4 regions of the Arthrobacter sp. NPDC089319 genome follow, and region 3 is predicted to be linked to each of the others. Evidence: riboswitches for the same ligand, from Rfam matches in the RefSeq annotation. Region 3 holds a riboswitch; each other region holds the start of a gene.
What was found. A riboswitch is a leader RNA that binds a small molecule or an ion and turns the genes downstream of it on or off. The one in region 3 is predicted to bind S-adenosylmethionine.
Positions count from the first base shown of each region.

Region 1: it holds a riboswitch for S-adenosylmethionine, as region 3 does, so the genes downstream of both, AB0N75_RS17720 (flavin reductase family protein) here and AB0N75_RS13890 (bifunctional o-acetylhomoserine/o-acetylserine sulfhydrylase) in region 3, are expected to answer to the same signal.
Region 2: it holds a riboswitch for S-adenosylmethionine, as region 3 does, so the genes downstream of both, AB0N75_RS02955 (acyl-CoA dehydrogenase family protein) here and AB0N75_RS13890 (bifunctional o-acetylhomoserine/o-acetylserine sulfhydrylase) in region 3, are expected to answer to the same signal.
Region 4: it holds a riboswitch for S-adenosylmethionine, as region 3 does, so the genes downstream of both, AB0N75_RS02970 (LLM class flavin-dependent oxidoreductase) here and AB0N75_RS13890 (bifunctional o-acetylhomoserine/o-acetylserine sulfhydrylase) in region 3, are expected to answer to the same signal.

Region 1 covers NZ_JBFBGZ010000017.1:12,977-22,214, forward strand. The annotation lists gene AB0N75_RS17710 (DHA2 family efflux MFS transporter permease subunit) at 1-290, opposite strand, end outside; gene AB0N75_RS17715 (aldo/keto reductase) at 460-1,449, shown strand; gene AB0N75_RS17720 (flavin reductase family protein) at 1,446-1,952, opposite strand; SAM riboswitch class IV at 1,995-2,109, opposite strand; gene AB0N75_RS17725 (prephenate dehydratase) at 2,207-3,076, opposite strand; gene AB0N75_RS17730 (hypothetical protein) at 3,173-3,376, shown strand; gene AB0N75_RS17735 (hypothetical protein) at 3,395-3,775, opposite strand; gene AB0N75_RS17740 (hypothetical protein) at 3,942-4,154, opposite strand; gene AB0N75_RS17745 (hypothetical protein) at 4,432-4,863, shown strand; gene AB0N75_RS17750 (amino acid ABC transporter ATP-binding protein) at 4,889-5,689, opposite strand; gene AB0N75_RS17755 (amino acid ABC transporter permease) at 5,676-6,335, opposite strand; gene AB0N75_RS17760 (amino acid ABC transporter substrate-binding protein) at 6,373-7,191, opposite strand; gene AB0N75_RS17765 (diacylglycerol kinase family protein) at 7,392-8,318, opposite strand; gene AB0N75_RS17770 (penicillin-binding transpeptidase domain-containing protein) at 8,468-9,238, shown strand, end outside.
Region 2 covers NZ_JBFBGZ010000002.1:19,675-28,912, forward strand. The annotation lists gene AB0N75_RS02910 (ABC transporter permease) at 1-210, opposite strand, end outside; gene AB0N75_RS02915 (aliphatic sulfonate ABC transporter substrate-binding protein) at 210-1,253, opposite strand; gene AB0N75_RS02920 (ABC transporter ATP-binding protein) at 1,356-2,195, opposite strand; gene AB0N75_RS02925 (VOC family protein) at 2,521-2,889, shown strand; gene AB0N75_RS02930 (hypothetical protein) at 2,943-3,086, opposite strand; gene AB0N75_RS02935 (helix-turn-helix domain-containing protein) at 3,219-3,761, opposite strand; gene AB0N75_RS02940 (alpha/beta fold hydrolase) at 3,883-5,199, shown strand; gene AB0N75_RS02945 (CoA-binding protein) at 5,336-5,752, shown strand; gene AB0N75_RS02950 (zinc-binding dehydrogenase) at 5,809-6,765, opposite strand; SAM riboswitch class IV at 7,068-7,182, shown strand; gene AB0N75_RS02955 (acyl-CoA dehydrogenase family protein) at 7,258-8,496, shown strand; gene AB0N75_RS02960 (acyl-CoA dehydrogenase family protein) at 8,562-9,238, shown strand, end outside.
Region 3 covers NZ_JBFBGZ010000009.1:30,842-40,079, forward strand. The annotation lists gene AB0N75_RS13885 (homoserine O-acetyltransferase) at 47-1,117, opposite strand; gene AB0N75_RS13890 (bifunctional o-acetylhomoserine/o-acetylserine sulfhydrylase) at 1,198-2,523, opposite strand; SAM riboswitch class IV at 2,591-2,705, opposite strand; gene AB0N75_RS13895 (VOC family protein) at 2,905-3,546, shown strand; gene AB0N75_RS13900 (CPBP family intramembrane glutamic endopeptidase) at 3,706-4,485, opposite strand; gene AB0N75_RS13905 (PDR/VanB family oxidoreductase) at 4,595-5,551, opposite strand; gene AB0N75_RS13910 (amino acid ABC transporter ATP-binding protein) at 5,572-6,369, opposite strand; gene AB0N75_RS13915 (amino acid ABC transporter permease) at 6,366-7,304, opposite strand; gene AB0N75_RS13920 (ABC transporter substrate-binding protein) at 7,324-8,271, opposite strand; gene AB0N75_RS13925 (hypothetical protein) at 8,420-8,869, opposite strand; gene AB0N75_RS13930 (aromatic ring-hydroxylating dioxygenase subunit alpha) at 8,878-9,238, opposite strand, start outside.
Region 4 covers NZ_JBFBGZ010000002.1:29,383-32,744, forward strand. The annotation lists gene AB0N75_RS02960 (acyl-CoA dehydrogenase family protein) at 1-128, shown strand, start outside; gene AB0N75_RS02965 (APC family permease) at 143-1,612, shown strand; SAM riboswitch class I at 1,703-1,794, shown strand; gene AB0N75_RS02970 (LLM class flavin-dependent oxidoreductase) at 1,882-3,285, shown strand.

The DNA of each region.
Region 1 (9,238 bases), on a different contig from region 3:
AGCCCGATGGTGGCGGCCAGAATGTAGGAGGTGATCACCCAGGAGATGTGCTCCAGCCCGTTCAGGTCCCCGACGATGGTGGGCAGCGCCGTCGCCACGATGGTCTGGTCCAGCGCCGCCAGCAGCACGGTGAGCATCAGCCCCAAGAACACCACCGTGGTCCGGGGCTGCGCAGCGGCCGCGCCGTCCGGGGGGTGGGCCCGGTTCTGGTCCGCGCGCGCGGACTCCCGGGCTGTCGAGGGACCGGACGGCTGGTGAGGGCCCCGGTCCGGGCTGGGAGGAACTGCCATGGTTAACTTCCTGGCGGCGCGGGTGGCGCAGGCGGCCTGATACTGGTTGCCTGGGGACGCTATCCGCCCCGCGAGAGTTACCGTACTGCCGTCCGCGAGGTGGCACAACCCCCGATTTCGGCGCGGCGCTGTCGTACGCTGGAAGCCTGCCCAGCGAAGGGACACACCAATGGACGACGCCGGATCCCGCCTGATCTTCGGCAGCATGGGTTTGGGCGGTGGCTGGGGGAGCGGCCCGCTGGAGGCCGCCGACGTCGCCGCTGCCCACACAGCCGTGGAGGCGGCACTGGACATCGGCATCAGGGTATTCGATCACGCGGACATTTACGCCCACGGCAAGGCGGAGGCTGCGTTCGGCCGGGTGCTGGCCGAGCGGCCGGAACTCCGGGAAGCCTTGCAGTTGCAGAGCAAATGCGGCATCCGGCTGCCGGTTCCCGGACTGGTGGGCCAGTACGACTCATCCCGCGAGGCCATCGTGGCCGGTACCGAGGAAAGCCTGCGCCGCCTGCACACCGACCATCTGGACACGCTGCTGATCCACCGGCCGGATCCGCTGGCCCCGGCGGAGGAGATTGCCGAGGCGTTCAGCCGCCTCCGGCTGGCCGGGAAGGTCCGCCGCCTGGGCGTCTCGAACATGTCCGGCGAGCAGATGCGGTGGCTGCAGGCCGCGCTCGACGAGCCGCTCGCCGTCAACCAATTGGAAATGAGCCTGTACCGGCGGGACTGGCTTGAATCCGGGGTGCTGGTCAACCACCCGGAAGGCGCCGCCGTCGGCTTTCCGCACGGCACTTTGGAGTACTGTGCTGCCCACGCGGTGGAGTTGCAGGCCTGGGGCTCGCTGGCGCGGGGCCGCTACAGCGGCCGGCCGGCGGAACGGGCCGCCGGCACAGCTGACGAAGCTGACGGCGACGGTGGTGCGGCAGCGGATCGCGCGACGGCAGCCTTGGTCTCCGAGTTGGCCCGGGACAAGGGCTGCACGCAGGAAGCCGTAGTGCTGGGCTGGCTGCTGCGCCATCCGGCCCGAATCCGACCGGTCGTCGGTACCAGCAATCCGGAGCGGATCAGGGCCTGCGGCCAGGCTGAGGAGATCGGCGCGGCAATGACCCGGCAGGAATGGTACGCGCTGTGGGTGGCGGCGCGGGGACGCCCGCTGCCCTAGACGAACGCGGGCTGTACCAGCCGGCGGAACGAGGAGTCGTGGAAGACCAGCGGTTCGTGCGCGCCGACGTGCGTGCTCAGCGCGTGTACCTCCAGCAGCACCACCTGGTGGTCACCGGCCGGGAACTCCTGATGCACCGAGCAATCCAGCCACAGCGCTGCCTCGTTGAGGAAAAGCGCGTCCCGGTCGGTGCGGTCCAGGCTCAGCCCGGCGAAGCGGTCGCCGCTCTTGGAAGCAATCTGGCGGCAGACGCCGTCGTGCTCCGTGCTCAGCACCGACACGCCGATCCGGCCGGCGTGGCGGAGCAGCGGCCAGGTCCGCGAGGTGTTCTGGACGGCGAACATCACCAGCGGCGGCTCCAGCGAAACGCCCACGGTGAAGGAGGAGGCGACGATGCCTTGCGGCTCACCGTCGATGACGGCGCAGAGCGCTGCGATTCCGGAGGGAAAGCGCCCGAAGGCGGAGCGCAGGGTGTTCGGGGTCAAGTCGTTGTGCAGGGACATGGCCATCCTTGAAGCTCAGGCGCATCCGCTGCTGCCGGAGGATACGCGTACTTGCCTGCCGACAAACCCGGCGGGCCGAATCATCACCTGGAGCACCCCGCTACGGTAGAGGGTTGCCGGCCAACCAGCCAGGGCTGTGAAGTTGGCGCTCGTGATTCATTTCCAAGGTAAAGCGGGACGTGGCCTCGGTCAAACGCGGGTAACAGTTCGTCAAGAACTCCCCGTGCGCGGCATCGGCAGCAGGGTCCGTTGCCTTAGGCGTCGGCCGGCTGTTCCGCGCCGCGGTTTAACCGGAACGGGTGGGCGGGATAGACGCCCAGAATCCGGATTTCGGTGGTGAAGAATTCCAGTTCCTCGAAGGCATGGACCATTGGCTGGTCCTCCGGATGGCCTTCGACGTCCACCATGAACATGGTGGCCGCGAATTCGCCGCCGACCATGTAGCTCTCCAGCCGGGTCATGTTGATGCCGTTGGTCGCGAACCCGCCGAGGGCCTTGTACAGCGCCGAGGGAACGTTCCGCACCCGGAAAACAAAGCTGGTCACCGCGGGACCGGGCAGCTCCTCGCGGCTGGGGACGGGCCGCCGGTCCGCCAGCACCACAAACCGGGTGGTGTTCGTTGGATCGTCTTCCACTTTCTCGGCGAAGACTTGCAGGCCGTACAGCTCAGCGGCCATCGGCGGCGCGAGCGAGACCTTGGTGGGATCGTTCCACTCGGCAACTTCACGGGCCGACCCGGCGGTATCGCCGGCAATGACGGGCGTCAGCCCCAAACGGCGGATCAGCTTCCGGCACTGTCCCAGGGCATGGATGTGGCTGTGTACTTCACGGGCCTGTTCCACGGTGGCCCCGGGAATGCCGAGCAGGCTGAAGCGGATGGGCAGGAAGAATTCCTCCACGATCTGCAGCGTGGTCCGGGGCAGCAGGGCATGGATGTCCGCCACGCGGCCGGCGATCGAGTTGTCAATGGGGATCATGGCCAGTTCGGCCTCGCCGCTGGTGACGGCGGCGAAGGCGTCTTCAAAGCTGGCGCATGGCACCGCGTCCCAGCCGGGCCGGACCTCAAGGCACGCCATGTGCGAGTTCGAGCCGGGTTCACCTTGGTACGCGATTGCTGGAGCCATGGGCGAAATTATCCCACCGGGAGGGCCCGTGGCCTTATTCGGCGGGCTCCGGCCGGCGTCACAAAGCCGGAGCGAAGCGCCGATAGAGTGGAGGGCGTGGAAGGATCCAATCCCCGTGCCGTTGCCCTCGGGCTCGCTGCTGCCGTCGTCGCCCTCTTCGCCGTCAGCCTGACGGTGATGCCGTCCATCATGGGGCTGGACATCATGCCCCCGCTAATCGTGGTGTCCGTGCTGCTGCTGATCGCCGCCGGCGTGCTGGCCGGAATGGCTATTGCTGCCAAGCGGTCGGGGCGGCGCTAGCGCAGGGCTATTAGGCGGTCAGGCGACGACGCTAAAGCCTCCGGTCCACCGGAGCTTCTCGGCGGCGGCCAGGGAGATCTGCAGGAATCCCAGGGCCTCGAGGGCCCGGGACAGAGCGCCGGCATCGATGGCGTTCAACCCGGCGGCGGTGACCACCTCGGCCAGCTGGGACTTGGCCGCGGCGTCGTCCCCGGCCATAAGCACGGTGGTGGGCAGGCCGCCGACGGTGCCGGAGGACAGCGTGGCAGCGAAGGTGGTGTTGAAGGCCTTGACCACGCGCGAATCCGGCAGCGAGGCGCTGAGCTCGGCTGCCGCCGAACTGTCGGACGGCACGGTGAGCGAGTCGAAGGTTTCAAAGTTCAGCGGGTTGGTGATGTCGACGACGACCTTTCCCGCCAACTGGTCGCCGCAGCTGCGGACGGTGTCGGACAGGCGGGGTAGGGCACCGCGAGGATGACAATGTCGCCGGTTACGGGCCGGGCGTCGTCATGGTCGAACGACTCGAAGCCGGGAGTCAAGGCCCGCGGCGGGCCCGTGCTGGTGGGCCCAGCCGGAGTGGCGGATCCTAGTCGAGGTCGGATTCCTGAGTGATGCCGTAGGGCACGTCGTCGCTCAGTTCCACAGTGAACTGCCCGGGCCCGGTGCGGGTGACCAGAATGCCGCAATCGCCGTCGATGGCCGCGATGGATTGCAGTTCTTCCACCGCAGCATTGAGGAGGTCGTGGGCCTCGGAGGCCGTCTGTGCCGTCAAAGACTTGGTAGCCAAAGTCGTGGCCATGGTTCTGCCTTTCGTGACCGGAGGCCGCCGCAGAGGAGAAAGCGCGGGATGGGTAGCTTCCGGCCGGAACGTGGTGCCATGCGGAACGGTGCATGGAAGTTTACATTCTGCCATTCCAATGGACATCAGATGAATTATCAAGCGGCGTGGCGTGGAACACCTCTCCGGATTCAGAGGTTCTGGCGCGGATTTGGCGGGGTTCGGCGGCGGGGGAGTGTGGCCAAGAATACGTCGTGGAGGCCGACGTTACGCGGGCGGGCTGCCGATAGTGGGAAGCATGAACTACCGCTACATCCCCTCAGCTGCCGGCCTGACCGTTTGGGGCATCGTCCTCTTCGTTGCAGGAGGTGCGGTGAGCGGCTGGATGTCCGCCTTGGCGGTCCGCGAGTCCTTCCGGGACGCCACCAGCGTGTTCTACAGCTCGAACGCGGAGGTCTACACCGGCTTTGCGGTCCTGTTCGCGGTGGTTTCGATCGCCGGCTTCGTGCTGCTGACGGTAGGGATTTCGCGCGCCGTGAAGCGTGCCGACCAGCGGTACGACGGCTGGTTCCGGACGCTGCAGCCCGGGATCGCGGCGGCTCCATACCCTGCGCCGCTGCCGGCGGCTCCGGTTCAGGGCAACGAACGCGCTCAGGCACCCGGGCCGGGAACCCCAAGCACGGGAATCCCGCCGATGCCGATGCGCGGGCCCGCGCAGCCCGGCCGCTAGCGGCAGCCGTCGTGGATTGTCCGGCCTAGAACGGGTTCAGCAGCCGGTGGACGAACTGCCGGGTGCGCTCCTCCTGCGGCTCGCGCAGCACCTGGTCGGGGTGGCCGCGTTCCACCACCACGCCGCCGTCCATGAACACCACTTCGCTGGCCACTTCCCGGGCGAACGCCAGCTCGTGCGTCACCAGCACCATGGTCCAGCCTTCGTCGGCCAGTTCCTTGATCACGTGCAGCACATCGCCCACCAGTTCGGGGTCCAGCGCCGAGGTCGGCTCATCGAAGAGCAGCAGCGAGGGTTTGAGCGCCAGCGCCCGGACAATGCCGACCCGCTGCTGCTGGCCGCCGGAGAGCTGGTGCGGGTACTGGTCTTCCTTGCCGGTCAGCCCCACGCGTTCCAACAGCGACATGGCCTCGCGTACGGCGTCGGCCCGGGGCCGTTTCTGGACCTGGACCGGGCCCTCGATGATGTTCTGCAGCACGGTCATGTGCGGAAACAGGTTGTAGTGCTGGAACACCATGGCACTGCGGTCCCGCAGCTCGGAAATCTGCTTGCGGCCCACAGGCGAGCCGAAATCCACGGCGGGCCCACCCGCAAAGGTAACCCGTCCGCCGTCGGGAATTTCCAAGCCGTTCAGGCAGCGCAGCACGGTGGTCTTGCCGGAACCGGAGGGGCCGATCAGCGCCAGCACGCCTCCGGTCTTCACCGACAGATCGATGGAGGTCAGCACCTGGTTGCCGCCGAAGGACTTGCGCAGGCCCTCGACGGAGAGCACGGGACTGGCGTCGGCGCCCGAAGGCGCGGCGGGCGGAACTTCAGTGGGCGACATAGCGGTCCAGCCTCTTCTCCAGTCGGGTCTGCCCGGCGGACAGGACCAGGCAGAACACCCAGTAGACCGCCGCGGCCTCCATATACAGCAGCAGGAATTCCTGGCTGAAGGCGGCAATTTCCTGGGCCACCCGGAACGCTTCGGTGACCAGGATCAGCGAGGCGAGGGACGTGTCCTTGACCAGAGAAATGAAGGTGTTGGACAGCGGCGGCACGGAGACCCTGGCCGCCTGCGGCAGGACGATGCGCCGGAGCGTGGTGGTGCGGGCCATGCCGATGGTGTGGCCGGCTTCCCACTGGCCCTTCGGCACGGACAGGATCGCGGCCCTGATCACCTCTGCCGCGTAGCCGCCCACGTTCATCGAGAACGCGATGATCGCGCTGGGCCACGGTTCGAGCACCACGCCGATGGTCGGCAGTCCGTAGAAGATCACGAACAGCTGCACCAGCAGCGGAGTGCCGCGAATGACCGAGATGTAGGCCCGGGCGGCCCCCGCCAAGATCCGGTTGCCGCTGATCCGCATCAACGCGAGCAGGAGCGCCAAGACCAAGCCGATGGCGAAACTGGCCAGCGACAGCGGGATGGTGCCGGTCAGTCCGCCCTGGACAATAGGCCAGAACGAACTGCGCAGCAGCTCCCAGTCGATGTTCATACGGCTACGTTAGCGTCTTGCCCCTGCCCGTTTACTTGGTGACGTCTGCGCCGAAGTACTTCTCGGAGATTTTGGCCAGCGTGCCGTCATCGCGCAGCTCGCCGAGCGCCTTGTCGAAGGCTCCCACCAGGTCCTCGCTGCCCTTCCGGAAGGTGAAGGCGCTCTGCGACTCTTCATCGGTTTCCGCGGCCACCTTGATGTCCTTGTTGTCATGGCTGGCCTGGTAATCCAGGTAGGTGAGCTTGTCGTTGATGGTGGCGTCCACCCGGCCCTGCTCCAGCAGCGAAACGGCCTGCGCCCAGCCCTCGACCGACTGGACATTGGCGCCGGCCTCCTCGGCGAGCTTGTACCAGTTGCTGGTAAGCGACTGCGCGCTGGTCTTGCCCTCTAGATCGGCCAGCGAGGCGATGTCGCTGTTGTCGCTCTTCACCACGACGACGCCGGTGCTCACAGTGTAGGGGTCGGAGAAGTCGTACTTGGCCTGGCGCTCTTCGTTGATGGAGACCTGGTTGGCGATCACGTCGAACCGGCCGGCATCCAAGCCGGCGAAGATGGCGTCCCACTGGGTCTCTTCGAACTTCACGTCCACGCCGAGCTTGTCCGCCACGGCTTTGACGATCTCGACGTCGTAACCGGTCAGGTCGCCCTGACCGCCCTCGTGGAAGCTGAACGGGCGGTAGGTGCCCTCGGTCCCCACTGTGATCACGCCGGCGTCCTGGATCTGCTGAAGCGAGCTGGCGGCGGCGGAGGTCGACGGCTGCGACTCCGACGGCGAGGAGGTGCTGCAGCCGGCCAGCACCAGGGCGGCAGCTGCGGCGGCACCGAGTACGGACAAACGACGACGAATCATGGTGGAAATCCCTTGTGTCTAGGACGATAAGCCTGCCGGTGGGGTGGCCGGCGGACGCTGAACGCTAGCACGTACAACAACCGCGACCTCAAGATATGTTCCGAACTGTGTCGATACTGTGAGCAGCCGCACGCCGTCCGGGACGCGGCGGTACGCGGCCGCACCGTCGTCCGGCGGTCGGAACCGCCGTCGTCCTTCGGTCAGTCCGCCGCCACCCGGACCCGCAGCGCGCCCGGATCCACGCGCATCGAGAGCCGGGAACCCAGGCCAATGTGGTCCCCGTCCAGCTGCATCTCCTGCGGCCGGCCGGCGGTGATCTCCACTTCCTTGCCCTGGTAGTAGTCCACCGACGGGTCCACGCTCCGGCCGCGCTTGGCCAGCCCGGCCAGCACACCGAGCCAGCCGAGCCGGCCGCGCGGGGAAATGGTCATGATGTCCAACAGCCCGTCATCGATCTGCGCGCCCGGGAACATCTCAAACCCGCCCTGGATCTTGCCGCAGTTGCCGCCCATCACGCTGCGCATCCGCAGGGTGATGGGTTTGCCGCCGTCGATGGACAGCGTGGCCCGGACCGGTTTGCCCGGGAGGTTGCGCAGCCCGGCTTCCACATAAGCGAGCCAGCCGATTCGGTCCTTGAGTCCGTCGTCCGTGCCGCCAATGACGGCGGCATCGAAGCCGAGTCCGGCCATGACCAGGAAGACCGCGCCGCTGCCCGAGCCGTCCACCTTGGCCAGCACGGCGTCGATGGGCCGGTCGCGGCCGGCCAGGGCGATGCGCACCGCGGTCTCCGGGTCGTCCACCGGCAGGTCCAGGTTGCGTGCCAACAGGTTGCCGGTGCCCAGCGGGATCACGCCCAGCGGCATGTCCGTTCCGGCCAGCTTGCCGGCCACGCGCCGCACGGTGCCGTCGCCGCCGGCCGCAATGACCAGGTCGACGCCGGCGTCCATCGCCTGCTGCGTCTGTCCGGCACCGGGGTCCTCCAGCGTGGTCTCCAGCCACAGCGGCGGCTGCCAGCCGGTTTCGGCGCATGCCTCTTCGACCAGCGCCACTAGATCAAAGCTGAACTTCTTCGATGGATTCCAGACCACCGCGGCACGGCGGGAGCCTGGGGGAGCGAATTCGGTCATGATGTCCTTTACCTGGGTCCTGTCCGGCCGGCCGTGGCCGTTCAACCCGACGAAACCATTCAAGCAGCATTCGCCAACTGGCGTTCGGCTCGACATCGCCGCGGGGCGATTATAAGTTCGAACAGGACAATCCCGGATCCAGGAGAAGTATGCTTCGGCGCGCACTTGCACTCATCATGGCCCTGCTGCTGACGGTGGCGGTGGCTGCTTGTGCCCCCGAGCGGGAATCGCCGGATCCAACCGCCCAGGCCCTGGCCAAGGGGCTGGCCGCCAAAGACGTCTCGACGGTGGCCTTCGCCGATGCCACCGGGGCCCAGGTGCAGGAGCAGCTAGCCGCGCTGACCAAGGGGATGGACGGGTGGCAGCCCGACGTCACCGTGGACAGTGTCGAAGAAGTAGAGTCCAACCTGTTCCGGGCAACCCTTTCCTATGACTGGCCGGCGGCGGACCCGGAGAAGGACACGGAGAAGGACTCGGGGAAGGACTCGGAGCAGGGCTGGAGCTACACCACCACCGCGGACCTGCGCTATGCGGACGACCGCTGGCAGGTGCGGTGGACCCCGCAGGTCCTGGAACCGTCGCTGGCGGAGGGCGAGCGGTTGGTGCTGGCCACGGAAGAGCCGCAGCGCGGCCAGATCCTCGACGCCGACGGCGACGCGATCGTCAAGAACCGCCCGGTCAAGATTGTCGGGATCGACAAGACCGGGCTGGACGAATCAGCCGCCGAGGACTCCGCCCGGGAGCTGGCAGCGTTGGTGGAGATTGACGCGGCCGGCTACGCGAAGAAGGTTGCCGAATACGGGCCGGAGGCCTTCGTGGACGCGATTACCCTTCGCGAGGGCGCCTTCAAGGAGCTGGACCAGGGGAAGCTGGAGGACATCGACGGCTTCCTGGCCGTGGACGACCAGATCCCGCTGGCG
Region 2 (9,238 bases), on a different contig from region 3:
CAGCAGCAGGCCAAGCAGCAGGCGCACCCAGCCGTTGCCGAGCACGCCCGCAGCGGACCGTCCGTTGGCTGGGCGCCGTTCCGGCGAGGAACCGTCCTGCTGCGGCCGGTCTGGCCGTGCCGTCTTGAGGACGCCGGAGGCTTTCAGGCCTTCCTGGCTGGTGGCATAAACGCTGTTGCCGGATGCGCCGGGGTTGCCGAGGTGCGTCATTAGGATTCCTTGATGGCCGACGGATCGGCCGTCTTCACCAGCGAGTCGTCCAGCAGGGTCGCCAGGGCCTTGTCGATGTCAGCCTGGCTCTTCACGTCACCGGTCTCGACGAACGCCGGGCCGACCTTCTCCAGCACGGCGCGCTGCTTCTCGCCCGGAGCGGCTTCCACGTCCAGGTTGCTGCGCTCGGTGATCACCTTGGTGGCCACCTCAAGGTCCAGGCCGGCGACGTCGGCGAGGATCTGCGCGGTTTCCTCCGGGTTTTCGGCGGCCCACGCGCGGGCCTTCTCGTAGGCGTTCACCACAGCCTGGGCGAGCTCCGGCTCTTCCGTCAGGAAGGACTCGGTGGCGTTCAGGAAGCCGTAGGTGTTGAAGTCCAGATTCCGGTAGAACAGCTCGGCGCCGTCCTTTTCGGCACCGGCCATGATCGGATCGAGGCCGGACCAGGCATCCACCGAGCCCTGCTTCAGCGCGGTCAAACCGTCGGCGTGCTGCAGGTTCTCCACGGTGACGTCGCCGGCGGAGAGGCCGGCCTCTTCCAGCGACTGCAGCAGGAAGAAGTAGGGGTCGGTGCCCTTGGTGGCTGCGACGGACTTGCCCTTGAGGTCCTCGACGGAGTCGATGCCGGAGTCGGGCAGCGTGACCAGTGCGGCCCATTCCGGCTGCGAGTAAAGGCTGATGGTCTTGATCGGCGAGCCGTTGGCGCGGGCCAGCAGCGCGGCGGACCCGGCGGTGGAGCCGACGTCGACGGCGCCGGAGCGCAGTGCCTCGTTGGCCTTGTTGGAACCGGCCGACTGCAACCAGTTCACCTCAACGCCGTCGTCGGCCAAGGTGGCCTCCAGCCAGCCCTTTTCCTTGATGATCAGGCTCAGCGGGTTGTAGGTGGCGAAGTCGATGTTGAGCACACCGTCGCCGGTGCCCTCGGCCGCGGTGGCTTCGGAATCTTCGCCGGCCACGCAGCCGGTCAGGGCCAGCGAAGCGGTGGCGGCGACGGCGGCCGCACCGAGGATCGAGCGGCGGGAGAAGCGGCGGGCAATAGACATGGTGGTCCCTTCGAACGGTGCGCGAAGCAGGAGAAGCTCCGCGGTTACGGGTGGATTTGGGCACAGACGGCCCGGGAAATGCTTGAGGGTGGAGAGGGCGGCCTAATGGCCGTCGACGCCGAGGCTTTCGAGCAGTGAGCGGCGCATTCGGGCCAGCTCCACCGAACCGCGGTCCCGCGGGCGGCTGCCGGGAACGTCAACAGTGCGCACAATCGTGGCGCCGTCGTGCTCGCGGCCTTCTTCCTTGCCCAGCAGGATGATCCGGTCCGCCAACTGCAGGGCTTCGTCCACGTCATGGGTCACCAGCAGCACGGTGGTGGGTTCGGCCGCGTGGATGTCCAGCAGCAGATCCTGCATCTTGATCCGGGTCAGCGCGTCGAGTGCGCCGAAGGGCTCGTCCAGCAGGAGTACCCCCGGATTGCGGGCCAGCGCCCGGGCCAACGAGGCTCGCTGCGCCATGCCGCCGGAAACTTCGCGCGGACGATGCTTGGCGAACTTGTCCAGCCCCACCAGTTCCAGCAGCCGGGCCACCTTGGACTTGCCCTGCTTCGCGCTGGAAGATTTGGGCAGGCCGATGGCTACATTGGCCTGCAGGGTGTGCCACGGCAGCAGCCTCGGTTCCTGGAACGCGACGGCGCAGCGCGAGTCGATGCCCTGGACGGGCGTGCCGTCGATGTCCACGCTGCCGTTGCTGGGCGCATCCAGGCCGGCGGTGGCGCGCAGCAGGGTGGACTTGCCGCAGCCGGACGGGCCCAGGATGGCCAGCACTTCGCCGGAGCGGACGTCGAAGTCTACGTCACGGAGCACGGTGTGGGCGTTCGCGCCGGTACCGAAGGTGCGGTTCAGGCCGCGGAAGGAGACTGCCAGAGCGGAACCGGACGCTGCCGAGGGCGCAGTGGATGCGGGGGCCGCGTGGCGGGACGACGACAGTACTGCAGTCATGGGATCACTCCATCGATCCTGGCAGTAGCACCCTACGGTTCAAGCCGTGCGTCCGGCTTCCGCCGGCCGTACCCGTGGCTTGTCACCTCGTTATCACCGGCAGTCTGGGATGGCTTCCGGTGACCAGGGTTGCTGCGGCGTCGTCGATCCAGGTCTCTCGGCCGCTCGGGATGGTCACGACTAACTAAACGGCACTCCCGGTATCCACGGCAAACGGCCCGTAATAAAGCGGCGTAACAAACCGCGGCACAAAAACCGGCCCACGCCGGTTGCCGGAGCGCGCAAATCCGTAGACGCCGGTTTGTGCCGATGGCAGGATGGCCGCATGAAAATCAACCGTCACATCATCGTGTTCGACGCCGCCGATCTGGACGCTGAGAGCAGCTTCTGGGCAGGCCTGCTGGACGGGACGGTCAAGGCCGAGGACGACTGGCATACCGTTTCCGTTGACGGCGAGCCGCGGCTGGCGGTCCAATGGGCGCCCGACCACACCCCGCCTGAGTGGCCCGACGGCGCGCCGCAGCAGATCCATCTGGACCTCTACGTCGATGATCTGGGCGAGGCCCATGAACTGGCCACGTCGCTCGGCGCCAAGCTGCTCAAACCCGCCGACGACGCCGCGGCCGAGTCCGGATTCCAGGTCTACGCGGACCCCGCCGGCCACCCGTTCTGCTTCTGCTGGGGCGCCGGATGACCACGATGTCGGTGCGGAGCCACTGCTCACGCGGCGCCGGCTGCGGTTCCGGCTCACTTCTCCAGCGGCTCCCCGTTCCGGACCGATGCAACGACGTCGAGAACCGCCTGCGTGGTGGCGGCCGCGTCTTCCTGATCCATGATCAGCGAGGCGTGGGTGGCGCCGTCGACGGTGCGGTGAGCGCTGTTGGTCGACAACGCGGCCAGGGCATTCTGCTTCGCTGACCAGGAGGCACCGAGCGAGGGTTTAGTCCGGGCGGGACCACATTTGCCGCGCGGCGGGAGTCCTCCCTGTCAGCGGGAGGCGGTACCGACGTCGTACCGCGGTTGTCAGGCGGGCGGATCCGCGGGGATCAGGACCGTGGAGAACAGTCGGCGGTGCCGGCCTTCGCCGGGGCCGTTGGACACTGCCTTCTCTGCGGCCGCCCGGATGGCGGCGGTGAACTCCGCCAACTCCTCGTCCGTCATCCAGAGCGCGGCTTGCCGGTAGCCGGCGCCGTCACGGAGGAAGTCCGGGTTTTCCCGCGCGGTGTACTGGTCGAAGGCCTCCAGCAGTCCGGCCGCGAAGGCCATGAAGCCGCGCCGGTGGTCCTCGGCCGTCATCGAAGCCAACTCGTCACCGCTCACCGAACTCTTGGTGGTGTCCAGCCGGTATGTGCGCTCCGTGGTGCCGCGGACCTGCCGCTCCTGGGCAACCGCCAGCACGCCGGCCTTGGCCAACGTGCCGATGTGCCGGTAGAGCGTCGCGGTGGGGACGTCAGGGAGTTCGGCGGAGATCTCCGCCGTGGTCAGTTCACGGCCGCCCAGCAACGTCTGCACAATGCGCAGCCGTACCGGGTGCAGGATCAGATCGGCGCTCGCTGAAGGGGACATACCTAAACATTCTCACAGTTGACATTGTTCGCACAAGTGATAATAATGATTCTTGTCCGGCGAAGGTGCCGGGTTCGAACCGACTTATTGACTGGCAAGACATGATCCGAAGGGAGGCGCAATGGCGGCGATACGGGTAGGGAACAACGAGGTTCTGCTGGAGTTGGACCGGATGGAGAAGGCGGCGGGGCTGATCGGGGATCAGGCCTTCCCGCTCTCGGCCGTGACCTCCGTGGAGGTTCTGGCGGATGCCTTCGACGGCGTGCACGGGCTGCGTTCTCCCGGCCTGGCGATTCCGGGCCGGACAAGGATCGGAACCTGGCGCGGCCGCGGCAAGACCCTCGCCGTCGCCCGTCAGGGGATTCCGGCCCTTCAGTTGGACCTGTCCGGCCAGAAGTATGCCCGCGTGGTCGTCTCGCTGCCGGACGCCGAGGATATCGCTGCGGGGATCCGTGCCGCCGCGGGTCTGCCCGCCGGACAGCAGGTCAGTGAGGAAGAGGTCCGCTTCTCCTCCGGGACCGTGAAGCTGGTCGGAACCTGGGCCAAGCCGGCCGGAACCGTCCGCGGAACCGCGCTGATCCTGCCCGGCTCCGGCCCGGTTGACCGCAACGCCGACCATAAGCGGATGCCGCTGGGCATCAGCCGTGATCTGGCCCGCGCGCTCGCCGACCATGGCATCGCCTCGCTGCGCTATGACAAGCGGGGCACCGGCGCCTCGGATGGCAGCTTCCTGGCGGCCGGCTTCCGGCAGAACACCGACGACGCCGCTGCCGCCCTCCGCTGGATGGTCGCCCAGAAGACCGGGGATGTGCCGGTGTTCCTGGTGGGCCACAGCGAAGGCGGCTACCACGCAACTGCCGTGGCCTCCGACCCCGGGACCCGGCTGGATGGAACCGTGCTGCTCTCCACCTCGGCGCACACCGGCTTCGAGACGGGCCGGTGGCAGACGGCCCAGATTGGCGATTCATTGCCGGCGTTCGTGCGCCTCTTGTTGAAAGTCCTGCGGAAGGACCTGGTCACCATGCAGGCGAAGTCAGTGGAGAAGATCCGGACCACCACCGAGGACGTGGTGCGGATGCAGGGACGCAAGATCAACGCGCTCTGGCAGCGGGAGTTCATCGACTTCGACCCGGTGCCGTACCTGGAGCGTTTGCAGATGCCGGTGCTGGCCATCACCGGCGCCAAGGACGTGCAGGTGGACCCGGAGGACCTGGACGTCATTGCGGCCACCGTGCCCGGCCCGGTCAGTACGCGGAAGATCGACGACCTCTCGCACCTGCTGCGCCGGGACCCGAAGGCTCCGACCCTGTCCGACTACAAGCGGCAGATCCGCGAGCCTGTGGACGCGGAACTGCTTGAGCTGGTGGGCAGTTGGGTGGCGGAGCGGGCCGACGCCGCCGCGTCCGGGGCATCCGACGCCCAAGAGCTGGCCCGCTAACCCGCCTCATCGACTGTTCAGACAACGCCCTTAAACCGCGGTCTAAGGGCGTTATCTCATTCCTGGATGGGGACTGCCGGCTGGGAGACCGATGGCGAAGGTACCCGTAGCGGGAACTCATGGGTAGGGTGGCGCCATGGCACACCAGAATGATCCCGAAGTCGTCAGCCGCCTGCTGAGCACGCCCGGCCGCTGGGCCGTGGTCGGCCTGTCCACCAACCCGCACCGGGTTGCCATGCGCATCTCCAGGTACCTGATGGACCAGCTGGACATGGAGGTGGTCCCGGTCAACCTGCAGGGCGACGACGTCCACGGCCTGACCGGCTACCGAAAGCTTGCGGACATTCCTGGTCAGATCGACGTGGTGGACTGCTTCGTCAACTCCCAGAAAGTCGGCCCGGTGGTGGACCAGGCCATCGAAGTCGGCGCGAAAGCCGTCTGGCTTCAGCTGGGCGTCGTCGACGAAGCCGCCGCGGAACGGGCCAAGGCGGCAGGGCTAGACGTCGTGATGGGCACCTGCCCGGCCATCGAAGCCCCGCGTCTGGGCCTCTAGCCAGTCAGCGGCCCGCCTTGCCCGCCACCTAGGCTGAGACGTTCAGCGCTGTTGCATCACTCGTACATCGCGATGAAGCGGCCAACCACCCCGCCGGCCCGGAGCTTGTCGATGGCGCCCGGGATGTCGGCGTGCGTGATGTGGTTCATCGGCGGGTTCAGCTGGCCGGTCTTCATCAGTTCGTAGATGCCCGCCAGGTCCTCCTTGGTGCCGGACTTTGAGCCCCTGATGGTGAGCTGGTTGATGATGATCGGGTAGGTGTTGATGGTAGATTCGAGCCGCCCCATGCCCACTTGGACCAGGGTGCCGAACTCGCCGAGGGTCTCGATGGCGGCCGAAGTGGTGGTGCCGAAACCGGCGTAGTCGACGATCAGTTCCAGGTTCTTGTCCTTGAACGCCTCTATCGAGGCGGCGACGCCGGCCAGGCCGATCTCGTCGGCCAGTTTCTGCGTCTCGGGGTTGACCTCGGCTCCGTAAACCTCGGCGCCGGACAGCGCCGCGGAGCGCGCGCCGATGTAGCCCAGCCCGCCCAGGCCAATGACGCCGACTTTCATGCCTTTCCTGGCCCCGCCGACGGCCATGATCGCGTGGTAGGCGGTCAGGCCGGCATCGGTCGCCATCGCGCCGAGGTCGAAGGGCACCTCATCGGGCAGAGCCACCAGGTTGTCATCGGTCGCGCGAAGCTTGGCGGCGAAGCCACCGTCCCACTTGCCGTAGCCGAGGGCGTCCCCGTCCGACATCACCGGGGAGAGGCCCACCCGGTCGCCCACCTTCCAGTGGCCCATGCCGTCGCCGACCTCGCTGATCACCCCGGCGGACTCATGCCCCATGGTGCGGGGCAGCCCGTGCTGGAACAGCGCCATCCAGCCCGGATCATCGAGCGTGGTGACGTCCGAGTGGCAGACACCGGAGGCCTTGACGTCCACCACCACCTCGCCGGGGCCGGCGTGCGGCTCCTCCACCTCGTTGAGCTCCAGCGGCTTGTTCGTCCCGGTAAATTGCCATGCCTTCATATTTCGAACCCCCCTGAGCGGCGGGACGGTCGACGTCCCGGACCGGCCGAAATTGGTGGCGCAACTTCACCCTAGTCCCGTCGCGGAAAGGCCCACAGGGGTCGTCGGACTGGAGCTCATCTTCGCCCGGAATTCATCCGGACGGCCCGGCGCCGCGGGGTACCGGCAGGGAGCGGAACGATCCACAGGAAGGCGGGGGCCGCCGTCGTCGGATGGGGGTGTCCGTAACATTCGGCAGTGGAACGTCATGGCCCGTCACATGCTTCACAGCGCCGGATGGGGCCCGGCAGACTTTTCCCCAAGATCAAGAGTCCCAACGACAAGCTCTGGCTGGTTGGGCGGCAACCCTCTTCCGTAGCGGGGTGCCCCAGATGAGGATCCGGCCGCGCACAGATCGGTGCCCGGCAAGTACGGCCCCCGCCAGGCTGCGTCGTCGACTGTGATGGTTGCCGCGCGGTGCGGCAGGCGGGAGCCCCTGCACGAGGAGGCGCCATGACCGCCGTCGTCATTGAAGAAAACCAGCAGACCCGCCGTTCCCCCTGGAGCGGACAGGCCAGCCGCGAAGAACTCGCCCACTGGCAGCAGATCGCCGAGGGCGTGGCCGCCGTGCTGAGCACGGACGTGCTGGAGCGGGACCGGCGCAATGCGGACCCGCAGGCCGAAGTGGAGCTGCTGCGCAGTTCCGGCCTGTTCAACCTGATCATCCCCAGCGAGTGGGGCGGCGAGGGCGGACACTGGGAAAGCGCGCTGCACGCCGTGCGCATCCTAGCCCGCACCGATGCGTCGATCGCGCAGATCCTGGCCTACCACTACGCAAACCTCGGTGCCGTGGTCTTCTACGGCAACGCGCAGGTCCAGGAACGCCTGCTCCGCCGCTCCGCCCAGGGCCGCTGGTCCTGGGGCGACTCGGTCAACCCGGTGGACCCTAACTTGGATCTGGTGCCCGATGGCGACGGCTACCGGCTGGACGGCGTCAAGCACTTCTCCACCGGCGCATCCGTGGGCGACGCGATCCTGGTCAACGCCGCGATCACCTCCGGTCCGGATCAGGGCAAGTTCCTGGCCCTGGCCTTGGAACATGACCGCGCCGGAATCTCCTTCCTCGGCGACTGGGACGCGTTGGGCCAGCGCCTCTCCGCGAGCGGCTCCGTCAAGTACGACGGCGTGCTGGTCACCTCCGCTGACATCATCGGCGAGGTGGGGGAGGAGCCCTTCTCTTCCCTGGTGACGCCGTACATCCAGCTGGCGTTCGGCAACCTCTACCTGGGCATCGCGCAGGGCGCGCTGGAGCGCGGCCGCCAGATCACCCTGGCGCGCAAGAACTCCTGGTTCCTCAGCAACGCAGACACCTACGCCCAGGATCCGCTGACCCAGCGGGTCTATGGGGAACTGTCGTCCCGGGTGGCTGCCGTGGAGGCCTTGGCAGACCGGACGAACGAACGCTTCGACGCCGCCATCGCCGTCGGCGGGGAGCTGACGGCCGAAGCACGCGCTGGCGTCGAGATCGAGATCGCCCGGCTCAAGGTGGTCTCCACGGAGGTGGGCGTGGAAGTGGCCAACCGCATCTTCGAGGTGACCGGCTCTTCCTCCGCGAAAACCGCGGTGGGACTGGACATCTTCTGGCGCAATGTCCGCACCCACACCCTGCACGACCCGGTGGACTACAAGAAAGTTGAGGTCGGCGCCCACTTCCTACTGGGCGACATCCAGCCGATCTCGCTCTACACCTGATCCGCCCCGCATTCCCATCCGTCCCACCTCGGCCGTGCACGGCGGAGACCTCCAGGAGCACCACCATGACCGAAACCCTTGACCACGCAACAACGTCCGTCCACTCGACGCCGGCCTTCGAAGCGGCGGCCGCCAAGTACCGTCCGATCTTCCAGCGCATTACCGCAGGAGCGCTGGACCGCGAACTGGACCGCGAGCTGCCGTTTGAGCAGATCGGCTGGCTGAAGGACGCCGGCTTTGGCGCCGCCCGGATCCCCGCCGATCTCGGAGGCGACGGCCTGGACTGGGAGGAGTTCACCGAACTGTTGATCGAGCTGGCCGCCGCGGACAGCAACATTCCTCAGGCGCTGCGCTCGCACATAGCGCTGGTGGAGGAGAACCTGTACCACCACGGCCGCGGCGGGGACCGCAGCAACTGGCTGCGGCGCTTCGCCTCCGGCCAACTGGCCGGGAACGCGTGGACCGAACCGGGCGCCGGCGGAACCGCCACCGTGCTCTCTGAATCCGGCGGCAAGCTGGTGTTGAACGGGCGCAAGTTCTACACCACGGGCACCATCTTCGCCGACTGGATCGACGTCACCGCCAAGCGGCCCGACGGCTCGGACGTCTCGGTGATCATCTCCACCAAGACACCCGGTGTGGAAACCTACGACGACTGGGACGGCTTCGGCCAGCGGCTGACCGGCAGCGGCACCACGGTGTTTACCGACGCCGAGGTGGACCGCGCCAACGTGTCAGCGTT
Region 3 (9,238 bases):
TCGAATGGATTTATTCGTCCCAACCGTGATCAAACTGCAATGTGCGTCAGACCCGCGGGAAAAACGCCTGCGTGAGCTCTTCGTGCAGCTGGTGGACGTCGGTCAGGAAACCGTCGTGACCTAGCGGCGTTTCGATGGTGTGCACCTTGACCGATCCGGGCAGCGCCTCGGCCAACTGGCGCGATTGTTCCGGAAAGTAGAGACGGTCCGAATCCACCGCCGCAATGAAGAATTCCGTCTCCGCGAGACCGCCCAGGGACTGCTCCAGCGAGCCGCGGCCGCGGGACACGTCGTGGCTGACCAGGGCCTCTGTGAGCAGGATGTAGCTGTTGGCGTCGAAGCGGGAAACCAACTTCTCCGCCTGGTAGTCCAGATAGCTTTCCACCGCATAGCGGCCGCGGGCGGAGGGCGTGATGCCGCCAAACGGCTGTTCCTCCGCCTGCGCCGAGCGGCCGAACCGATACTCCAGTTCAGGCTCCGAACGGTAGTTGATGTGGGCGATCCGCCGGGCAATACCCAGTCCGGCTTCGGGGGCGGGACCGCCGTAGTAGTCGCCGCCGGCAAAGTGCGGATCCAGCCGGATGGCTGCGACCTGCGCCTGGGCAAACGCGATCTGTTCGGCGGTGCTGGCCGCCCCGCACGCCATCACGGCGCACCGCGCCGTGCGCTCGGGGAACGTCGCAGCCCACTCGAGCGCGCGGGCCCCGCCCATCGACCCGCCGAGCACGGCGTGCCAGCGGCGGATGCCCAGCGCATCGGCGAGCCTCGCCTCGGCCCGGACCGAATCCCGGATGGTGACGAACGGAAACCGCGACCCCCACGGCTTACCATCTGGTGCCGGCGTCGCCGGGCCGGTGGAGCCGTAGCAGCCGCCAACCATGTTGGCGGCCACTACGAAATAGCGCTCCGTGTCGATGGTGGCCCCGGGACCGACCAGGTCGTCCCACCAGCCCTCCTCGTTGGAGGCACCGCGGGCCACATGCGTGCTGCCGGTCAGGGCGTGCTCGATTAGGACGGCGTTGGAGGCATCCGCGTTCAGGGTGCCCCAGGTTTCATATCCCAGAACAACCTCGGGCAGATAGCCGCCGGCTTCCAGCTCCAGCGCACCTACTGGCATCCTGCGCAGGACGCCATCCGTCGCCTGATCCACCAGTTCCTGCGGTTGCACGATCGTCACGCTGCGTTCTACCTGCTTGCCTAGTCGTCCGAGCCCTTGGCGGCGCGGAAACCGGCCTCCAAGTCGGCGATGATGTCGTTGACGTTCTCGATGCCCACGGAGAGCCGGACCAGACCGTCGGTCACGCCGGCGGTCAGCCGCTCCTCGGCCGAAAGCTGGGCGTGGGTGGTCGACGCCGGGTGGATCACTAGCGAGCGCACGTCGCCGAGGTTGGCCACATGCGAATGCAGTTCAAGGCCGTCCACAAAACGCTTGCCGGCCTCGATCCCGCCCTTGATCTCGAACGACACGATGGCGCCGGTGCCCTTCGGACCGTACTTGCGGCCGCGGTCGTACCAGGGGCTCGACGGCAGGCCGAGGTACGCGACGGACGCAACGTCGTCGTGCGCCTCGAGGAATTCCGCGACCTTCTGCGCATTGGCCACGTGGCGCTCCACCCGCAGGCTCAGCGTCTCCAGCCCCTGGGCGATCAGGAAGGCGTTGAACGGGGAGACCGCGGACCCCAGGTCGCGCAGCAGCTGGACGCGGGCCTTGAGGATGTAGGCGAGATTGGCGCCGAGCGCACTTCCGACGCCCAAGTCGCGGGCGAAGACCAGCCCGTTGTAGGTCTCGTCGGGGGTGTTAAAGCCCGGGAACTTTTCCGGATTGGCAGCGAAGTCGAAGGTACCGGCGTCCACGATCACGCCGCCGATGGCCGTCCCGTGGCCGCCCAAGTACTTGGTGGCCGAGTGCAGCACGATGTCTGCGCCCCACTCGATCGGGCGGATCAAGTACGGGGTGGCCAGCGTGTTGTCCACTATCAGCGGCACGCCATTCTCATGGGCGATGCTGCTGACCGCTTCCAGGTCCAAAACATCTTGGCGCGGGTTGGAGACCACCTCGCCGAAGAACGCCTTCGTGTTCGGCTGCACTGCGTCGCGCCACTGCTGCAGGTTGTCCGGATCCTCGACGAACGTCACCTCGATGCCGAACTTGGGCAGCGTGGTGCGCAGCAGGTTGTACGTGCCCCCGTACAGGCTGGGGCTGGCCACAATATGGTCGCCGGCCTCGGCCAAGTTCAGGATGGAGAACGTGGATGCGGCCTGGCCCGAGGCCAACAGCAGCGCGCCGACACCGCCTTCCAGACTGGCGACCCGGGCCTCAACGGCCTCGCTGGTCGGGTTGCCGATCCGCGTGTAAATGGGCGCCAACTCGGACAGGGCAAAGCGGTCCGCGGCGCTCTGGGCGCTGGGGAACACGAACGAAGTGGTCTGATAGATCGGCAGTGCACGGGCGCCGGTGGCGGCATCCGGCTCCTGGCCGGCGTGGATCTGACGGGTTTCAAAGGACCAGTCTGCATTGGACATGGTGCAACTCCTTCATGGGAAGGGGTCATCCGGGATCCGGCCGTGCCGGCATGTCTATCCCGGGTGTGACCCGCGCTTGCGCACCGCCTGATGGCGGCTGCCTGGTCTTCACCCGGGGCACCCCACCGCGGTTGGAGGGTTGCCGGCCAGCAAACCGGGGTTTCACGCTGGCACTCATGACCTGCGTCCAGTCTCAGCGGAGAGCCCGCCCGGCCGCAACAATGTGACACCTTATGACCGCCCGCAGCGGCGCTTTTTCCGCCCCAATCTGGTGGTGTGAGCACCTGCCAGACATGGATCTTCGAGCCACATCCGGCCGGATACTGGTGACTTAGGTCACCCTAAGTCGAGAGAGGGTTCACAAAGTGCCAAGATATGGCTATGCGCTTCGACCACGTTTCATATGCTGTTGAGCCCGACGGTCTGGCTGCCACCTCAGAGCGGATCTCCAAAGCTCTGGGTATTGACGCAGTCAAGGGCGGGGTGCACCCCCGCTTCGGCACCCGCAATATGATCTTCCCGCTGACCGACCACCATTACCTGGAAGTGGTGGAGGTCCTGGCCCACCCCGCGTCCGACAAAGCCCCCTTCGGGCAGGCCGTGCGTGCCCGCTCCGAAGCCGGCGGCGGCTGGATGGGCTGGTGCGTGGAAGTGGACGATCTGACCCCGTTCGAAGAGCGGTTGGGCCGCCATGCGGTTCCCGGAAACCGCAAGTTCCCGGACGGCCAGGAATTGACCTGGCAGCAGATCGGCATCAAGGGCCTGATCGCCGACCCGCAGGTTCCCTACATGCTTCGCTGGGATGACGGCACCGAGGCGCTTCACCCGTCCAACGCCCGCCCGGCATCCGTCAAGCTGATCGGCCTGACCATTGCCGGTTCCTCGGATCGCGTGGCGGACTGGCTGGGCACCCCGGTGGATGACCTGCTCGACGACGTCAAGGTTGCGTGGACCGCGCCGAACGGCACGCCGGGCATCATGTCGGTCCGCTTCGAAACCGCGAACGGCATCGTCGAACTCTAAGGTTCCGGTCTCGTCCGGCCCGGTGCACGGCTCGCTTTTTTACGCAGGGCTCCCGTTCCGGCCTCTTGCTCCCACCCACGGTGGCGCAAGAGGCCGGAACGGGAGCCTTTTGCCTGTCCCCGGCAAGCATCCTCTCGGCCGACCGTTAGGTACGCCGTCTTAGGTACCGATGCCGATGGCCGGGCCCACCAGCGCGTAGCCGACGAAACCGGCGATATCCAAAAGCGCGTGCGCGACCACCAGGGGCATCACCCGCTTGACCTTCGAATAGACGTAGCCGAACACCAGGCCCATCAGGAAGTTTCCGATGCCCGGCCCGATCCCCTGGTACAGGTGGTAGGTCCCGCGCAGGGCGGCGCTGACGAAGATCGTGGTCCAGATCCCCCAGCCGAACTTGGCGAACCGGTTGAACAGGTAGCCCACCATGACCACCTCTTCGAGAATGGCGTGGCGCAGCGCCGACAGCACCAGCACCGGCACGGTCCACCAGTATTCGTCCAACGCCGCGGGGACGATCGCGGTGGTGATCCCCAGCGCCCGGCCGGCGGCATAGACGGCCAGCGTGCCGGCACCCATCGCCAGCGCCAGCAGGAAGCCCAGGCCGAAGTCCACCCGGGGCCGGGAGAAGGTGAACCCGATCGAGCGGAAGGCCGACTGGCCCGCCGAGGTCAGCAGGAACAGCACCAGGGCCACCGGTACCAGCGCAAAGAGGATGCCGAGCATCTGGTACACGAAATCGAAGACTTCCCGCTGGTTCAGCACCGGGTTCAACGTGGTCGTCTGCGAGGCCAGCGGAGCGCGGGTCATCTTCTCCAGCAGGTTCACCACGGCGTAGACCGCCGACTGCCCCAGCGAGAGCCCGAGCACAATGAGAACTTCCGCCCGGTAGTAGCCCAGCGTGCGCGGTGTGCTCGCGGTCACGACCTTCTGCTTGTCCATGACCACCATCTTGCCAAGTGAACCGGGGGCCGGCGACATCCGGGCAGGGTCCAGGTTGAACGCTCCCCCGGCCTTGCATCGGCTTCCGTTCCGCCGGCGGCTTCCCCCGCTATAGGTCCAGGAGCAGCCGCCTGCCCTTGCACCGGGATACGCAGATCATCATGGTGTCCCCGGCGGCACGCTCGGCATCCGACAACAGCGAGTCGCGGTGGTCAATCTCGCCGTCCAGCACCGGCGTTTCGCAGGTTCCGCAGATTCCCTCGCGGCAGGAGTTCAGCGGGCTGAGTCCGGCCGCCTCAAGCGCCTGCAGGATGGACTCGTCCGCGCCCACCGGGACCTCCGTACCGTCGGCCAGTTCGACGACGAAGGCCGATGACCCGCCGTCGGGAATCGCCGGGGCATCGCCGGTGGCCGCGAAACGCTCGCAGTGGAAACGTCCGGGGTCCTCCCAGCCGTCGGCAATCGACTGAATCACATTGAGCAGCGGCCCGGGACCGCAGGCGTAGACGTGGGTTGCCGCGTCCTGTTCAGCCAGCAGTTCGGCCAGCGGGTAGAAACCGCTCTCATCGTCGGCGTGGATGTGGATGTCACCGCCGAGTGCCTCGATCTCGTCGAGGAACGCCATCGAGGAGCGGCTGCGTCCCAGGTAGACCAGCCGCCAGGGTATGCCGCGTTCGGCAGCCTCGCGGATCATCGGCAGCACGGGGGTGATGCCGATGCCGCCGGCGATGAAGACATAGCTGTCCGCCGGTGCCAGGACGAAGTTATTGCGCGGGCCCCGCACCTGGATCTTGGTCCCGGGCCGCAACAGGTCGTGCACGTAGGCCGAGCCGCCGCGCCCCTCCGGCTCGCGCAATATGCCCAACCGCCAAACGGACCGGTCCGTCCGCACGGAGCAGAGCGAGTACTGGCGCAGGAGGCCGTTGGGCAGAAGCACGTCGATGTGCGATCCGGCATCCCACTCCGGCAGGTCGTCACCGAGCGGATGTTCCAACTGCAGGGACAGGACGCAGTTGGACTCGCGGCTGATCGACCGGACTTCGACGTCGAAAAAGTCTTCGTTCATGATTGCATTCACCCCGGTAATCAGGCGGCGGCCGGTTCAGCGAGAACCGAAGCCAGGAACGCCTTGGTGCGTTCGTTTTGAGGGTTGGTGATGACGTCCCGGGCCGGTCCCTCTTCCACCACATAGCCGTCGTCCATGAAGACCACTCGGTCGGCGACGTCGCGGGCGAAGTTCATTTCATGCGTGACCACCACCATCGTCATGCCGGATGTGGCCAGGTCCTTCATCACCTTCAAGACCTCGCCGACGAGCTCGGGATCCAGTGCGGATGTCGGCTCATCGAACAGCATGAGTTTCGGTTCCATGCAGAGGGCGCGGGCGATTGCAACCCGCTGCTGCTGGCCGCCGGAGAGTTGGCGGGGATAAGCGTCCGCTTTTTCGCTCAGGCCGACCTTGTCCAGCAGCGACTTGGCCCGCGCCACGGCGGTTGCTTTCCGCTCCTTCCGGACCAGGCGCGGCGCCTCGATCAGGTTTTGCAGCACGGTCATGTGCGGGAATAGGTTGAACTGCTGGAAGACCATGCCCACATCCGAGCGGCTGTGGCAGATCTCGTTGTGGGACTGCTCGTAGAGCCTATTGCCCTTGAGCTCGTAGCCGACGATCTTCCCGTTGACCCACATCCTGCCGCCATCGATGGCCTCCAGATGGTTGATGCAGCGCAGGAACGTGCTCTTCCCGGAACCGGACGGGCCGATCAGGCAGACTACCTCGCCCTGCTGGACGTGCAGGTCAATGCCCTTCAGCACCTGATTGGAGCCGAAGTCCTTGCAGACCGCGTTCGCCTTGACCATCGGTTCGGCGTTGTTCATGGCCGTCATTTCTTGCCGCCTTTCAAGGAGAGTGCGTCGTGCGTCGCGAAGAACCGCTTCAACTGCTGCCAAGGCGTCGGCGGCAAGTTTCGCTGGTTGCCACGGGCAAATCGCCGCTCCAGGTAGTACTGGCCGATGGTGAGGACGGACGTGATCAGCAGGTACCAGAGGCTGGCCACCATGAGCAACGGGATCGTCTCGAACGTGCGTGCGTAAATGATCTGCGCGGAATACAGCAATTCCGGCACGGAGATCACGCTGACCAGGGCGGTGGTCTTGAGCATGCCGATGGTTTCGTTGCCGGTGGGCGGGATGATCACGCGCATCGCCTGCGGCAGCACGATGCGGCGCATGGTCTGCAGCTTGGTGATGCCAAGCGCCCCGGCGGCCTCGGTCTGACCGTGGTCAACGGAGAGGATGCCGGCCCGGACAATCTCGGACATGTAGGCGCCTTGGTTCAGACCGAGGCCCAGGATCGCCGCTGTCATCGGCGTGATGAATTGGTTCGCATCCAGCTGGACGCCCGGGATGCCCAGCGTGATGACCGGGTACAGTGCTGCCAGATTGAACCAGAACAGCAACTGGACCAGCACCGGCGTTCCCCGGAAGAAGTGCACATAGGCGAACGCAGCACCCCGCACCACCGGATTGACCGACAGCCGCATGACGGCCAAGACCACGCCCAGCACGATCCCAATGGCCATGCTGATGACCGTAAGTCCCAGCGTCACGAGGATGCCGTTGCCGATCGAGATATCGCGCAGGTACATGGCCACGACGTCCCAGCCGAAGTTGGGATTGGTGAAGATGGAGTTCAGCAGCAATCCGCCCACCACGAAGATCACCGCTGCGGCCAGCCAGCGGCCCGGGTGTTTCGCCTTGACGATGGTGTAGCCATCGACCGGTTGGGCCACCGGCTTGGTTTGCGTAGTCACGGCAGTCATGGGGTTGGTCCCTCTTTCGCTACTTGGCCTCGAGCGCGTCGGCCGTGATCAGCACGGACTCCGGGAAGTCCCACTTGTCGCCGAGTTCCTGGTAGTGGCCACCGGCGATAACGCCCTTCACTGCTTCGGCCACCGCTTCTGTCATCCCCGTGTCCTTGGCCAGGGCAATGCCGAACGGTACGGCGTCGTAGTCCTCGCCCTCGGCCAGTTCGAACTGTCCCTTGGCTTCCTTGCCCTGGTAGGCCAGCGGCACACTGTCGGCGATCACCCCGTCGACCCGGCCTGAAGCCAGCGCCAGGTTGGCGTCGGTCTGTCCGGGGAAGTTCTGGATTTTGATCGCTTCCTTTCCGTTGGCCGTGCATTCCTTGGAAAATTCGGGGAGGTATTCCATCGACTGGATCGACCCCTTTTGGCCGGCGATCTTCTTCCCGCACATGCTCATGGGGTCCATGGAGATGGCCAGCGGATTTCCCGGAGCGACGGCGATGCCCGTGCCGGTGTGGAGGTATTCGACGAAGTCGACGATCTTCTCGCGTTCCGGCGTGACGGAGAAGGCCGACAACGCCATGTCGTACTTGCCGGAGGCCAGGCCGGCAAGGATCGTGTCGAACGTTGCCGGAACGTGCTCCACTTTCAGCCCCAAGGCCGCGCCGACGGCGTCGGAGAAGTCCACGTCGAAGCCGATCATGGTTTTGTTGTCGGTGTCGTAGTACTCGAACGGAGCGTAGGTCGGATCGGAAGCGACTTTCAGCGTACCGGCGGCCAGAACGTCCTCCGGCAGCAGGTTCCGGGCTGCTTCGTTGACCTGGACGGCTTCCACCCCGGCGCCCGTAGCGGCCGGTGCAGCAGTGTCCGCAGGACCCGTGGCCGCGCCGGAGGCATTGGTGCATGCGGTCAGGGAAACGGCCAGCAGGACGGATCCTGCCAGGAGAGAGGAACGGATGGCACGGTGATGGGAATGACGCATGGACTTTCCTTTCATGGTCCGGACGGCGTTGTCCGGTTATGGATATCCGCACTGATCAGGAGACGACCAGTGCCTCGGTGCAAGAAATTTCGGGTTCGACGTGCAGCAGGGTCCGTCGGCGACTAGAAACGAAGGCGGCACGCCTCGGTCAGGGGACCCACCTCAGGACGTTGGCCTTCCGCGGGGCGAGGGTGATGACCTGGACGGCGGACTCTCCGGAGGCGAGCGAGAGCCGGATGGTCTCGGCGTCCTCGCCCTCGACGATGAACACGTCGCCGGGCCGCAACCAGCGTTCCCACGGGCCGTCCGCCGCCGCGACGAGGGCTTCGCCGCCGAGTCCGGTCACAATCAGCTGCTCGCCGGGCCCGCGCTGCAGCGTGCCCGAATAGCCGCCGGTGTAGCGGTGGCTTTCGGAGGCGATATAGCGTGCATCGGCCTCCAGTTCCACAGTGGGCTCGGGGCCGGTTTCATCCAGCTGGACCGTCCACCGCCACGGGTCGCCGCGCTCGGCCGAGTCCGGACATGCCGCCAGGATCTTGGCGCCCGTTTCGGTGGCAGTTTCGCCGCCGAGCGGGTTGGCTCTGATCAGCATCCACATGGCGGAACCTATGCCGTCCTGGGAGCAACCGGCTCCCGGCGGGCGGCCGGCTGGGCCGCGGCCTTCGCCTGCTGTTCCTGCTTCAGCAGCGCGCCCAGGATGCGCCGGGCCCGGGCCACGCCGCCGTCCTGGGCGATCAGCACGTCGAACTCGCCGTCCGGGCGGGTCTGCATGCCAATCTCCTGTGCCTCCAGGGCGGAGGCGTCCTCGTCCAGCACGGTGGCCAGGCCAACGCGCAGGTCTTCGGTCGCCTGCTCATTGTCGACGGCGAAGTTCCGGCTGAAGGCGTAGTAGTACCAGGAGTTGTGCGCGTCGATCGGCGTGATGCCGTTGAGTACCTTGATCAGGAAGCCCTCTTCGCGCGGCTTG
Region 4 (3,362 bases), on a different contig from region 3:
AGTCCCGGATCGTCGGCGATTGGGAAGTCAACGCCACCGAACCCCCGTTCATCTGGACGATCGGCGAGGCCACTGCCGACGCCGCCCGCCAGCCCCACAGCACCGCCGCACCTTCCGCGGCCGTCTAAGAAGAAGGCAAGCCATGTCTGTTTCCAACCCCCAAACCGTCGCTGCCCCGCAGGTCGCAACCGCCGGTTCGCCCGACGCCGGAAACGCACCGCGGCTCTCCGGCCGGCTGGGCGTCGCCAGCATCGTGCTGATCGTGGTGGCCGCGGCCTCGCCACTGGGCGTGATTGGCGGAACGGTTCCGCTGGCCATCGCCAGCGGCAACGGCGCCGGTCTCCCGTTCATCTACCTGCTGGCCACCGCCATCCTGCTGCTGTTCGCCGTCGGTTTCACCACCATGACGCCGCATGTGCCGTCGGCCGGCGCGTTCTTCAGCTACGTGGAGAAGGGCCTCGGCCGCCGCGCCGGACTGGGCGCGGCCTTCGTGGCCTTGCTCTCCTACCTCGCGCTGGAGGCCGGCGTCTACGGGCTCTTTGCCCCCGCGGTCGATGAGGTGGTTCGCGCCTACGGCGGCCCCGCCCTGCCCTGGTGGGTCTGGGCGGCCGCCGCGCTGGTTGCCGTGGCCTGGCTGGGCCACCGCAACATCGAGCTGTCCGGCAAGGTGCTGGCTGTGCTGCTGGTGGCCGAAGTGCTGATCGTGCTGGTCCTGGACGCCGCCATCGTCTTTGGCGGCGGCGGCGCGGAGGGCCTCTCCACCGGGTTCGTTACTCCGTCAACCGTGCTGTCCGGGGCACCCGGGATCGCGCTGCTGTTCGCCATCCTGAGCTTCATCGGCTTCGAGGCCACTGCCGTGTTCCGGGATGAGGCCCGCGATCCGGACAAGACGATCCCGCGGGCCACCTACGTGGCCCTGCTGGTGGTGGGCGGCTTCTATGCGCTCTCCAGCTGGCTGCTGATCAGCGTCTGGGGCGACACCGGGATTGTGCAGAAGGCCACGGATGCACCCGGCACCCTGCTGTCCGAGACCACCGCGCTCTACCTGGGCACGGCCGGCAGCCACATTGTCCAGGTCCTGCTCGCCAGCAGCCTGTTCGCGTGCATCCTGTCCTTCCACAACATCAGCTCACGCTATTTCTTCCAGCTCTCGGGGAAGGGAGTATTCCCCACCAAGCTGGCCAGCACCCACCCGAAGCACCGCTCTCCGCACCGGGCCTCCGGAGCGGCCACCGCCGTGGTGGCCCTGTTCCTGCTGGTCGCCGTGGTGGCCGGATGGGACCCGATCGTGCAGTTCTACACCTGGTTCGCCGGATTCTCCTCCCTGGGCGTGGTGGTGCTGATGACGCTCACCAGCGTCGCCGTGCTGGTGTTCTTCCGTCGGCAGGGAGCGCCGGCCCGCAGCTGGAAGCGCTCCGTTGCACCGGCTCTTGGGCTGCTCGGCTTGCTGGGCATCTTAAGCCTGATCCTGCAGAACCTCCCCACCTTGGTCGGCAACAGTGTGCCGCTGGCGATCGCCGTCGTCGTGCTGATCCTTGCCTGCTTCGGGGCCGGAGCGGTGGTGGGATCCAAGCGGCAACAGGCCGTAACCGGCGCCGCAACGGCGTCGTAATTCTTGCCTTGGGCGTGACGCGCAACATTTTTACCCCGCGTGACGCGCACCATTTCCCTCCGCGGCGCCTGCGGGTGTCCAATGGAGGGGTACCCATCCAGAGCGGCCGAGAGACCTGGCTTGTTGACGCCGCAGCAACCCCCTCCTTGTGAGGAAGGTGCTACCGCCAGGACCGATGGAGAAGCTCGATCTCTCGTTGGTTCCTCAGGGCCACTGCATGCCCGCCGGGGGACCGGCGCGGGCTCTTCTCATCAGTAAAGGAGCCTGACATGACCTTGAACCATTCCCCGCGGCACATCCGCTTCAACGCGTTCGACATGAACTGCGTGGGCCACCAGTCGCCCGGACTGTGGCGCCACCCGCAGGACAAGTCCGCCACCTACAACACCATCGGCTACTGGACGCATCTGGCCAAGGTGCTGGAGAAGGGCCTGTTCGACGGACTCTTCATCGCCGACGTGCTCGGCACTTACGACGTGTTCGGATCGTCCAACGAGACGACGCTGCGGGCCGGCACGCAGGTCCCGGTGAACGATCCGTTCATGCTGGTATCGGCCATGGCCGCGGTGACCGAGAACCTGGGCTTCGGCGTCACCGCTGGCACTGCCTACGAGCACCCGTACCCGTTCGCCCGCCGCCTGGCCACACTGGATCACCTCACCAACGGCCGCGTCGGCTGGAACGTGGTGACCGGCTACCTGCCCTCGGCCGCGCGCAACATGGGCCAGGAAGACCAGCTGGAGCACGACGAGCGCTACAACCACGCCGATGAATACCTCGAAGTCATCTACAAGCTGCTTGAGGGCTCGTGGGAAGACGACGCAGTGGTCAAGGACGTGGAGACCGGCGTTTTCACCGACCCGGCAAAGGTGCACGAGATCCGGCACGAGGGCAAGTACTTCAAGGTGCCCGGGATCGCCATCACCGAGCCGAGCCCGCAGCGCACTCCGGTGATCTTTCAGGCGGGGGCCTCCAAGCGCGGCACCGAGTTCGCCGCCGAGAACGCCGAGGCGGTGTTCGTCACCTGCCCCACCAAGGAAATGCTTGCCGCGTCGGTGAAGAAAATCCGCGACGCGGCCGAGGCTGCCGGCCGCGGCCGTTACGACGTCCGCATCTACGCCATGCAGACGGTGGTGACCGGACCGGACAACGCCACCGCCCAGGCCAAGTTCGAGGACTACAAGTCGTACGCGGACGTCAACGGCGCGCTGGCCCTGATTTCGGGCTGGATGGGCGTGGACCTGTCCACCTACGGCCCGGACGACGTGATCGGCGAGAACGTGAAGTCCAATGCCATCCAGTCCTCGGTGGAGACCTTCCAGAAGGCCTCCGGCGACAGCGGCAAGCCCTGGACCATCCGCCAGCTGGCCGAATGGGTCGGCGTCGGCGGCTTCGGCCCGATCACCGTGGGCTCCGGCCAGGAGGTCGCCGCCAAGCTGGTGGAGTGGGTCGAGGAAACCGACGTGGACGGTTTCAACCTGGCCTACGCCATCACCCCGGGCACGTTCGAGGACGTCGTGGAATACGTGGTGCCGGAGCTGCAGAAGCTCGGAGCGTACCCTACCGAGTACGCGCCGGGCACGCTGCGCAACAAGCTCTTCGGCCGCGGCGACAAGCTGCCGGAGAACCACCGCGCGGCCGGCTTCCGGCTGCAGAATGCCCTGGTCGACTGAGCCTGGGCAACAGCAGAACCATTTAGACAACGACGTCGGTGCGCGGCCCCTTTGGGTGGGCAACGCACCGACGTCGG